3 regions of the Mesorhizobium sp. BHscii genome follow, and region 1 is predicted to be linked to each of the others. Evidence: riboswitches for the same ligand, from Rfam matches in the RefSeq annotation. Region 1 holds a riboswitch; each other region holds the start of a gene.

Region 1 (3,272 bases):
GCTGACTGCCCACAGGATCTCCGGATCGGCGATGATGTGCTTGAGGCCGGAAAGGCCGATGGCCAGGAACCAGACAGCGGTCACCGGGCCAAACACAAGCCCAACGCCGCCGGTGCCGAAACGCTGCACCGCAAACACCATGGCGAGGATGACCAGCGTCAGCGGCACGACATAGGGCTGGAAGGCGGGCGTAACGACATTCATGCCTTCGACCGCCGACAGCACTGAAATCGCGGGCGTGATGACAGCATCGCCGAAAAACAACGAGGCACCGACAATGCCGACGCCCAGGATCAGCGCCGAGCGCTTTGGGAAACTGCCGCGCGCCAGCGCCATCAATGATAGTACGCCGCCCTCGCCGCGGTTATCGGCGCGCAGCACGAACATGATGTACTTTACCGTAACCGTAATCGTGAGCGACCAGATGATCAGCGACAGCACGCCGAGAATATCTGTAGGGTCAGCGATGTTGCCGCCAGACGAGGCATGCAGCGCTTCGCGCAGCGCATAGATTGGGCTGGTGCCGATATCGCCGTAGACAACGCCGAGCGCACCCAGCATCAACAACTTGGTACTTTGTGTATGAGCCGAGCCGAGATGTTCCGCTAGTTCCCCACCGTCACAATTGTTGGCAGATTCCACGACAGCCATCCGTATGCTCCCATGGGTGCTGCGCTCTGCAGCCAACGCAATTCTGCATTTGCGAGGCGCGCCCCTTGCGATGGGTAGCCTCGGCCGATTGGGCGGTGCAACAGGGAGAGGGAGGAGCTCGCTGCACTGCCGCTATCGGCCGAGGCGTCAGGTAATTGCTAACAGGGACTGCCATCTTGAAGTCGACTGGCACGTCACCCGGTCGGTTATCACATTAACCGGTTATCAGCAATTTATAGCGCTTAATCTGTGCGTAATACCAGACCAATTTTGGCTGTTAAACTCTAAAGGCTGAACTTTTATTGGCAAATTAGGCATATCACTAAACTGCATACAGTATTTACCCTCGGCGATATTGATCAACAGACTATCGACTGGCGACTGTTGGAAGTCAATATTTTCATGGTTTCAGATGTAGCATTTCGGAAGGCTTGTCATAGAACATGAGCGTCCAGATCTTCATCGCCTCGCGACTACAGATCGGCGCGGACCGAACCGTCCGCCTCCTGAATACGGGAGCGTTCCGCCTGACCTTCCGCCACGGGCCGAATGCGCTTGACAACATGGCACGGGCCCGTTCAACTTGACGCATTCACCAGGGGAGTCCCGGCAAGGGGCTGAGATACTGCTGGCTTTCGCGGCGCAGTGACCCGTTGAACCTGATCCAGTTCATACTGGCGTAGGGACGGTGCAAGCGCTTTGCGGGAGTTCACGCCCGTAGTCCTGTATTGAACAGGCAGGCCAAAGCGTCTTTTCATCCTTCCGGCACAGAACTGGGTCTCCAATGCATGAGCAAAGGAGCCTCACGATGAATGCCCTTACCCCCGCCGTGTCGACGGGACCGCTGCCCGCCTCACGAAAAGTCCACAAGCTCGGTACCATCCACCCGCAGATCAGGGTGCCAATGCGCGAAATCTCCGTCCATCCGACGGCCGGCGAGCCGCCCGTTACCGTCTACGATCCTTCCGGCCCCTACACAGACCCGACTGTCGAAACGAGCATCGAAAAGGGCCTTTCCCCGCATCGCCACAAATGGATCATGGCGCGCGGCGATGTCGAGGCCTATAACGGCCGCCATGTCCGGCCGGAAGACAACGGCTTTGCGACTGGCGAGCGCCTGACACCGGAATTTCCCGTTCGCAACCGGCCGCTCAGGGCCAGATCGGGCAAGGCAGTGACGCAGCTCGCCTATGCCCGCGCCGGTATCATCACGCCCGAAATGGAATTCGTCGCCATCCGCGAGAACATTGGACGTGAGATCCTGCAAGGCAAGCTTCAGCGGGATGGCGAGGCCTTTGGCGCCTCGATACCGGATTTCGTCACGCCGGAGTTCGTGCGCGACGAGGTGGCGCAAGGGCGCGCAATCATCCCAGCCAACATCAACCATCCCGAAAGCGAACCGATGATCATCGGTCGCAATTTCCTGGTCAAGATCAACGCCAATATCGGCAATTCCGCCGTCACCTCTTCCATGGCTGAAGAGGTCGAAAAAATGGTCTGGGCGATCCGCTGGGGCGCCGACACGGTGATGGATCTGTCGACCGGGCGCAACATCCACAACATCCGCGAATGGATCGTGCGCAATTCACCGGTCCCGATCGGGACGGTGCCGCTCTATCAGGCGCTGGAGAAGGTCGCCGGCATCGCGGAGGACCTGAACTGGGAGGTCTATCGCGATACGCTGATCGAGCAGGCCGAGCAGGGCGTGGATTATTTCACCATCCACGCCGGGGTGCGGCTGCACTACATCCCACTGACCGTTGATCGGGTCACGGGTATCGTCTCGCGGGGTGGGTCGATCATGGCCAAATGGTGCCTGCACCATCACCGGGAAAGCTTCCTCTACGAGCATTTCGAAGAAATCTGCGACATCTGTCGCGCCTATGACGTCTCCTTCTCGCTCGGCGATGGCCTACGCCCCGGCTCGATCGCTGACGCTAACGACGCGGCGCAATTCGCCGAACTGGAAACGCTCGGCGAGCTGACAAAAATCGCCTGGGCGAAGGATTGCCAAGTCATGATCGAGGGGCCGGGGCATGTCCCCATGCACAAGATCAAGCAGAACATGGACAAGCAGCTCGCCATCTGCGGTGAGGCACCCTTCTACACGCTTGGACCGCTGACGACCGATATTGCGCCCGGCTACGACCACATCACCAGCGGAATCGGTGCTGCCATGATCGGCTGGTTCGGCACCGCCATGCTCTGCTATGTGACGCCGAAGGAGCATCTCGGTCTGCCAGATCGCAACGACGTCAAGACCGGTGTGATAACCTACAAAATAGCCGCGCACGCCGCCGACCTCGCTAAGGGCCATCCGGCGGCGAAAATCCGCGACGATGCGCTGTCGCGGGCCCGTTTCGAGTTCCGCTGGGAAGACCAGTTCAACCTGTCGCTCGATCCCGAAACGGCGCGCTCGTTCCACGACGAGACCTTGCCAAAGGAAGCGCACAAGCTGGCGCATTTCTGCTCCATGTGCGGGCCGAAATTCTGCTCCATGCGCATCTCCCATGACATCCGCGCAGAAGCGCAGAAGGAGGGGATGGCGGCGATGGCGGAAAAATATCGGGCGGGCGGCGACCTTTATATGCCGGTGAGTATCACCACGCCCAAAGTGTCGG
Region 2 (3,272 bases), on a different contig from region 1:
CACGCAGCGTCGGCCATTCAATCAACCGGAATGCGGGTCTGGCGCCCATGCCGAGCTGGCTCGCCAGCCGCCACTGGTCGGCCGGCACCGTCGCCAGCGCCTCGAGGAACAGCCGCGTCGCCAGCGGCAGATTGAAGAAGACATGGGCTACGAGGATGCCGGACAGGCCGTATATGCCCGGCCAGCCCTGACCGCCAATCGCGGTGAGCACGCCGGCGAAATAGCCGGCACGGCCATAGAGAGCCAGAATGCCGAGTGCGGCGACGATGGCCGGCAGCGCAAGCGGCACGGCGAAAAGCTGCAGGATCAAGGCACGACCAAAGAAGCGCGGATGCCGCGACAGCGCCCGCGCAACGAACAGCGCCGGCACGACGGAAAGCAGTGTCGACAGCAAAGCCTGCCACAGCGTGAAACGGGCGACACGGAAGAGGTAGGAATCGAAAGTCGACGCGGCGCCGGTCGGGTTGCGTGTAGCTTCAAGGATGAGCCCGGCGAACGCTGCGCCGATCAGCAGCGCAACAGCGGCAAGCGCGATGGTGCCGGCGGTGACGCGGGGATCGGCAGGATATCCGATATGCATGCCGCCCTGCCTGGTTCAACGATCGTCGAAGCAGAAAATATGGCTGAGGCCGAGTTCCCGCCCACGCCCCTCTGTGCTGCCGGACATCTCCCCCTCAAGGGGGGAGATTGGCAGCTTTACCCTCGCCTCAATCTTTCGACTGTTGCGATTGGCGAAAGCGGAAGTGACATCCGATCTCCCCCCTTGAGGGGGAGATGTCCGGCAGGACAGAGGGGGGCGCCGTAGAGTGATCATCTTTCAATCACAAGCTACTTGCTCATCACCGACAGCCACTCGTCGACCCAGGCCTTGCGGTTGGCGGCGACCTCTTCGGGGCTGAACAGCAAAGTCTTGGTCGGCTTGACGAGCTTGTCGAAGGCCGGATTGAGCGGCTTGTCAGTTTTGCCGGCAGGAAACATCCAGTTGGTCTCGGGGATGACATCCTGAAATTTCGGCCCGGTCATAAAAGTCAAGAACTGTTTCGCCAACGGGTTCTTCGCACCCGTGGTGGTTATGCCGGCAACCTCGATCTGCAGATATTCGCCCTCCTCGAAGGACGCCGCCTGATAGCGTTCGGTGTTTTCGGCGACCATGTGATAGGCCGGCGACGTGGTATAGGACAGCACCATCGGCGCCTCACCCTTGGTGAACAGGCCATAGGCCTCGCTCCAGCCCGGCGTCACGGTGAGCACCTTTGCCTTAAGCTTGGCCCAGGCTTCCGGCGCCTTGTCGCCATAGACCGACCTCACCCACAACAGCAGGCCGAGACCGGGCGTCGAGGTGCGCGGATCCTGGATAACGATCTTCTCATCGGCATTGCCCTCGACCAATTCCTTCAGGCTCTTCGGCGGGGTCTTTAGCTTTTCGGTGTCGTAGACGACGGCGAAATAGCCATAGTCGAACGGCACGAAAATATTGTCGCTCCAGCCACCCGGCACATTGACGTCGATGACGACGCCATGCGGCGAAAACAGGCCGGTGGCCTTGGCTTCGGCCGTCAGATTGGTGTCCAGGCCAAGCACGATGTCGGCCTTGGTTGCGGCGCCTTCCAGCTTGACGCGGTTGAGCAGGGCGACGCCGTCGGCGACCGCGACGAATTCGAGAGTACAGCCGCATTCGGCCTCGAAGGCCTTCTTCACCGCGGGGCCTGGACCCCAGTCGGCGGTGAAGCTCTCATAGGTATAGACGGTGAGTTTTTCCTGCGCGGATGCCGGCCCGATGCCGGCGAGAACGGCCGCTGCAAGCAGCATTGCCGAAACAAGAGTGTATAAAAACGTGCGCATCGGCGCCTCCTTCGTTCACGTTGAAAGGAATTGAGGCGTCGGGCTGTCCGAAACGTCTAATCCCTCCGCCGGTACAAACCGGATCAGGTTCAGCGGGTTGGCATGGTTGCCTCTCAGCTGGTCCGCGAAAATCGCGTCCAGCACCCCGTTAGAGCGTTTCGACACATAGGCCCGGCCCAGGTGTGGCGCAAGCGGAAGTTTGCCGGGCATCCGGAACGCGGCCTTCCGTTTCGCAAGCAGGGCTGGTAAGGGCCACGCATATGAGCAAATTCACCATCCTGCTTGGCGGCGATCTTATCCGCACGCCGCTGCTCGACCGCCAGGTCGCTGGCACGCGTGTCATCGCCGCCGACGCCGGCATGAGCCATGCCCGGACGCTGAGCCTGACGCCGGAACTCTGGGTCGGCGACTTCGATTCGGTGCCGGCGGATTTGCCGGACGAGCTGGCCGCCGTGCCCCGCCAGGTGTTTCCGGCAGAAAAGGACAAGACCGACGGCGAACTGGCTATCGCCGCCGCGCTCGAACGCGGCGCGACCAGCCTCGTGCTTGCCGGCGCGTTCGGTGGCAAGCGGACCGACCACGCCTTCTTGCACCTGGCGCTCAGCGTCCGACTGGCCGAGGCAGGGACGGAGGTGCTTTTGACCAGCGGCGCACAGGAAGGCATCCCCTTGCTTCGCGGGAAGGTCGGCTTCGACTACGCCGATGGCACGCTGTTTTCGATTCTCGGCTTTTCCGACCTTTCCGGCCTGAGCGTGACCGGCGCCAAATGGCCGCTGAACCATATCGAGATGGCGTTCGGCTCGTCGCTGACCATTTCCAATGAGGTCAAGGGCCGGCTCGAAATCGCGTTGGGCAGCGGCCGCGCGCTGTTGCTCGCCCACCCACTCCCGCTTACCGAAAGCTGACATGGCGCCGCCACTTCTCAATCTCGACGGGATAAAACTGACTTTCGGTGGCACGCCGCTGCTCGACGGAGCGGAACTGACGGCGTCGGCAGGCGACAAGATCGCTTTGGTCGGCCGCAACGGCTCGGGCAAGTCGACGTTGCTCAAGATCGCTGCGGGATTGATCGAGCCGCAGGACGGCGAGGTGTTCCGCCAGCCTTCGGCGACAGTGCGCTACCTGCCGCAAATGCCCGACATGGATGGTTTCGCCAGCGTCCGCGCCTACGTCGAGGCGGGGCTCGGACCCGCCGACGATCCCTACCGCGCCACCTATCTGATAGAGCATCTCGGCCTGTCCGGCGAGGAACCGCCGAATGATCTCTCCGGCGGCGAGGCGCGCCGTGCTGCCCTTGCCCGCGTCATGGCGCCGGAGCCCGACATTCTCCTCCTTGATGAGCCGACCAACCATCTCGACCTGTCGGTCATCGAGTGGCTGGAGGAGGAGCTTGGCCGCACCTCTTCGGCGCTGATCGTCATCTCGCACGA
Region 3 (3,272 bases), on a different contig from region 1:
TGATCGACGCGTTTGAAAGATCGCTCGAAGCCGCGGTCAAGCAGGTCGGACCTGAAACCTGAAACAAAAAACTGCCTCGGCGGACTGCTATGCCTGCTCGGGCCGCTGACAGCGCGTTCGGCTAAGGTTGCAGGTCGGGTTAAGGACGAACTTTAGGAACTAGTGCTAAAGACCTGTTTCCGTGTTCCAAAACGGGTGTGGTCGTCAAAGTCTTCGCGACCGGACATCTTGCTCGATTGGGTCGAACAATGAGAAGCCAACTTCGTTTCATTATGCATACGGATGACGAGGCTGCTCTGGTAACCGAACTTTTGCGCGATCCGGCTATCCTGTTCGTCGATGGCCCGCGGTGGAAGACGGTCACGCCCCCAACCACTCGAGACATTTCTGCTATCGGCAGCTACTGCATGATCTGGTCTCCCGAGGACCTGCCACGGCTTTCAGCGGAGTTCATTCAGGCACAGAACGATTGGTATTGCCGTGATGAGAATTCCACGATTCAATTCCTGCGATGCAAGATGACCGAAACAGTCATAGTGGAGGGCAGTTTCGCGATCTCGACGGGCCCTGCGGAAGCTAACGCCGCGGCCAACGTCGAACGCAGGTACAAGTTCCTGTGCCGTGCAATCAAGAGAACCTACCGGAACTCGGTCGTTCAGTGGCGCAATCCGCGACGGCCGGACGCACCGGCCGGACCATCCAGGTCAGCAAACCCAAGTGCGCCCGACCGGTCGCTGTGGGTTGGACCAGCGGCGATGACGTGGATGGCTGGCCATGCTGATCGACGGGTCAAAACCTTCCTCACTGGTTTTGTGGAGGGAGCGATAATCGAACCGGGCTGATGCACTGCTTTCTACCCACACGCGATGCGGGCAGACCTCGACTTCGTGTGGGGAACGTAGCGCTCGGCGACGCTGACGGAACTCATCAGGACAGGGCCCGCTCGCCGTGAGGCTGGAACATTCCCGGCGCTGATGGCAGCCGACGCTGTTCGTCGAAACGGACGCATCATCGAGCGTCGAAGGCGAAACCGCGATCTTAGTCCAACGTCATGAAACAGGACCGCGACCCGATCGGCCCGCTCTCTCCGCCAGAGGCGCGGGTGTTCATTTGTTCGGCCGGTGCGGCGGTCCGCTTGGGGGCGGAGATTGAAAATCTGCGGCGGTGTGTCGAGTACAGCGATGGGCTGCCTGGACAGCCGGCGCCTACCTTTCGGATGCTCTAAGGCTCCGCGCCGCCTCATCGAGTGCCAGCGGATCGTCACCGAGGCGGTCGATGAGGTCTTGAGCTTGGTCGCCGGTGATGCCTGTTCTCATCGCCAGCGCTTCCGCTGCCTCAACATCCGATTGACCAGCGGCGCGGTTGCCTGTCTTCACTCGGCTTCGGGTCTGCGTGGGAGCTGGCACATCGGCACCAGATATTGCCAGTGGGCGAGCACCAAGCGAGCGGACTTCGTTCTCGATTTCGACAGTCGCCTGATTCCAATGGCGCTCCTGCAGACCGTGCGTCTGGCCTTCTCGTTCCCAGATCTCATATGCGCGGCGCCGAATGCGTTCGTGTTTGTCGTCTGACATGGTCGTTCCTCCTTGTAGGTTTTCACCCAACGCGAAGGAGCGTCGGAACGATCCCACCCTGCAAGCGATTTCGGACAAAACAGGGGAAGGCTGGCTTCCGGAAGACCATGCCTGCGGCGTTGCGATGCTGCGATGCTTTAGGTGGCCCGGAGCAAATCCTAGTGCGGTGCTCGAGAGCAAGTCGTCCATCGCGCTGAAGGGTGCAGCATTGTTCTCCGTATGGAAAACGGGTTTGAGGAGAAAGTTCGGCTCCTGCAGCACGATGCCAGACTAAATTAGAGCTGGCCATTGCTTGAACATCGTTCGCGCAGCTGCTACGTCGCCCATATCGACAGGGGCGCTCCGTATTGCCGGGGCTGAGATGGAAGGTGCAAGCCTTCGGTCCCTCAAGCTGATCTGGGTAATGCCAGCGGAGCGAGGCGACTATGTTTTCAGGTGCACAGATTTCCCTGTATCCGATGTGCGATGATTTCGTCGGCGTCATCCTCAAGGCAATTTCGGCGATGGATTTCTATCGGCCAAATTTCCGCATTGAGACCGACGACATCTCGACGCTGATCGTCGGCCCGCCGGAACAGCTTTTTCCGGCCATACGCGATCTGTTCGCCTCGGCGGCGGCAAGTGGTGTGCATTGCGTGTTGTCGGCGACGGTGTCGCGTGGCTGCCCTGGCGAGCCTGACGATCCGATCTGCACACCGATTTCCGGCACCAGCCACGAGCTGTCCCTGGCCGAGCGCATCGGCGCGGCGCGGGCGCATGTCGACGGTGCGAAAAATCTCGGACAAGAGGTCGCCGCGCAGTTCTCGCTCTATCCGCTCGGCGAGGGCCACCACATGGACGAGATCTACGGCTGCATCGACTTCCTCAAGGCCTCGGGGGTCTTCGACAGGTCGAAGAATTTCTGCACGAAGCTGAGGGGCGACGCTGGACCGGTGTTCGCGACGCTGTCGGAAGCTTTCCTTCGCTTCGGCGCGCCGCAAGGCCATGTCGCGCTCGACCTTACCGTGTCGGCGAACAGCCCGAGCCCTCGTTAGCCTTGGCTGTCAACGGGTTGCAGCGAGATCCGAGACGGCATCCGGAACGACCACCAGCTTGCCGACGAAATCCTTGGCAATGAAATCCGCCTGGGCGCGGTGGAAATCGGAGAGCTTGTAGACGCCGCCGACCAGCGGTCGGATCTTCTTGTCCTCGATGTAGCGGACGATACGGCGGAAATCGTGTCGCGTGCCCTGACTGGACCCGTGCAGCTGCAACTGCTTGAGATACATAGTGCGCAGATCGAGCTGCACGACCGGGCCGGCAATCGCGCCGGCCGTCGTGTAGCGACCTTCGGGCCTGAGGATGCGCAAGAGGTCGTTGAACATGGCGCCGCCGACCAGGTCAGCAACCACGTCGATCGGCCGGCCCTCGGTCGCTGCGTTCACGGCGGCGGGCAGGTCGGCGATGCCACGAGTGATCACCGCTTCGGCCCCGATGTCGAGCACCGCCTGTTCCTTGCCCTTGCCGACGACGGCATAGGGGATGGCGCCGCGCGCCCGCGCCAGCTGCACGATGCCCGAGCCGACGCCGCCAGAAGCGCCAGTGACCAGCACACGCTCGCCAGCTCTTAGTGCGGCACGTTCCAGCATCTGTTCGCCTGTGAGATAGGCGCAGCAGAAGGTGGCAAGTTCGACATCGGTCAGGTCGGTAGCGACGACA

What was found. Region 1 has a riboswitch for thiamine pyrophosphate ahead of thiC (phosphomethylpyrimidine synthase ThiC). Riboswitches for the same ligand answer to the same signal wherever they lie in the genome.
Region 2: linked by a shared signal. The riboswitch ahead of thiB (thiamine ABC transporter substrate binding subunit) and the one ahead of thiC (phosphomethylpyrimidine synthase ThiC) in region 1 are both predicted to bind thiamine pyrophosphate.
Region 3: linked by a shared signal. The riboswitch ahead of ACWTU7_RS05120 (YkoF family thiamine/hydroxymethylpyrimidine-binding protein) and the one ahead of thiC (phosphomethylpyrimidine synthase ThiC) in region 1 are both predicted to bind thiamine pyrophosphate.

What each region holds. Positions count from the first base shown of each region.
Region 1 covers NZ_JBSPKW010000027.1:20,408-23,679, forward strand. Annotated here, with positions in the region: gene ACWTU7_RS27550 (potassium transporter Kup) at 1-687, opposite strand, end outside; TPP riboswitch at 1,239-1,355, shown strand; gene thiC (phosphomethylpyrimidine synthase ThiC) at 1,460-3,272, shown strand, end outside.
Region 2 covers NZ_JBSPKW010000006.1:188,962-192,233, forward strand. Annotated here, with positions in the region: gene thiP (thiamine/thiamine pyrophosphate ABC transporter permease) at 1-580, opposite strand, end outside; gene thiB (thiamine ABC transporter substrate binding subunit) at 829-1,842, opposite strand; TPP riboswitch at 1,886-2,000, opposite strand; gene ACWTU7_RS11850 (thiamine diphosphokinase) at 2,103-2,747, shown strand; gene ACWTU7_RS11855 (ABC-F family ATP-binding cassette domain-containing protein) at 2,749-3,272, shown strand, end outside.
Region 3 covers NZ_JBSPKW010000002.1:485,825-489,096, forward strand. Annotated here, with positions in the region: gene ACWTU7_RS05105 (aspartate aminotransferase family protein) at 1-62, shown strand, start outside; gene ACWTU7_RS05110 (hypothetical protein) at 249-842, shown strand; gene ACWTU7_RS05115 (DUF2934 domain-containing protein) at 1,206-1,763, opposite strand; TPP riboswitch at 1,898-2,009, shown strand; gene ACWTU7_RS05120 (YkoF family thiamine/hydroxymethylpyrimidine-binding protein) at 2,000-2,608, shown strand; gene ACWTU7_RS05125 (alcohol dehydrogenase family protein) at 2,618-3,272, opposite strand, start outside.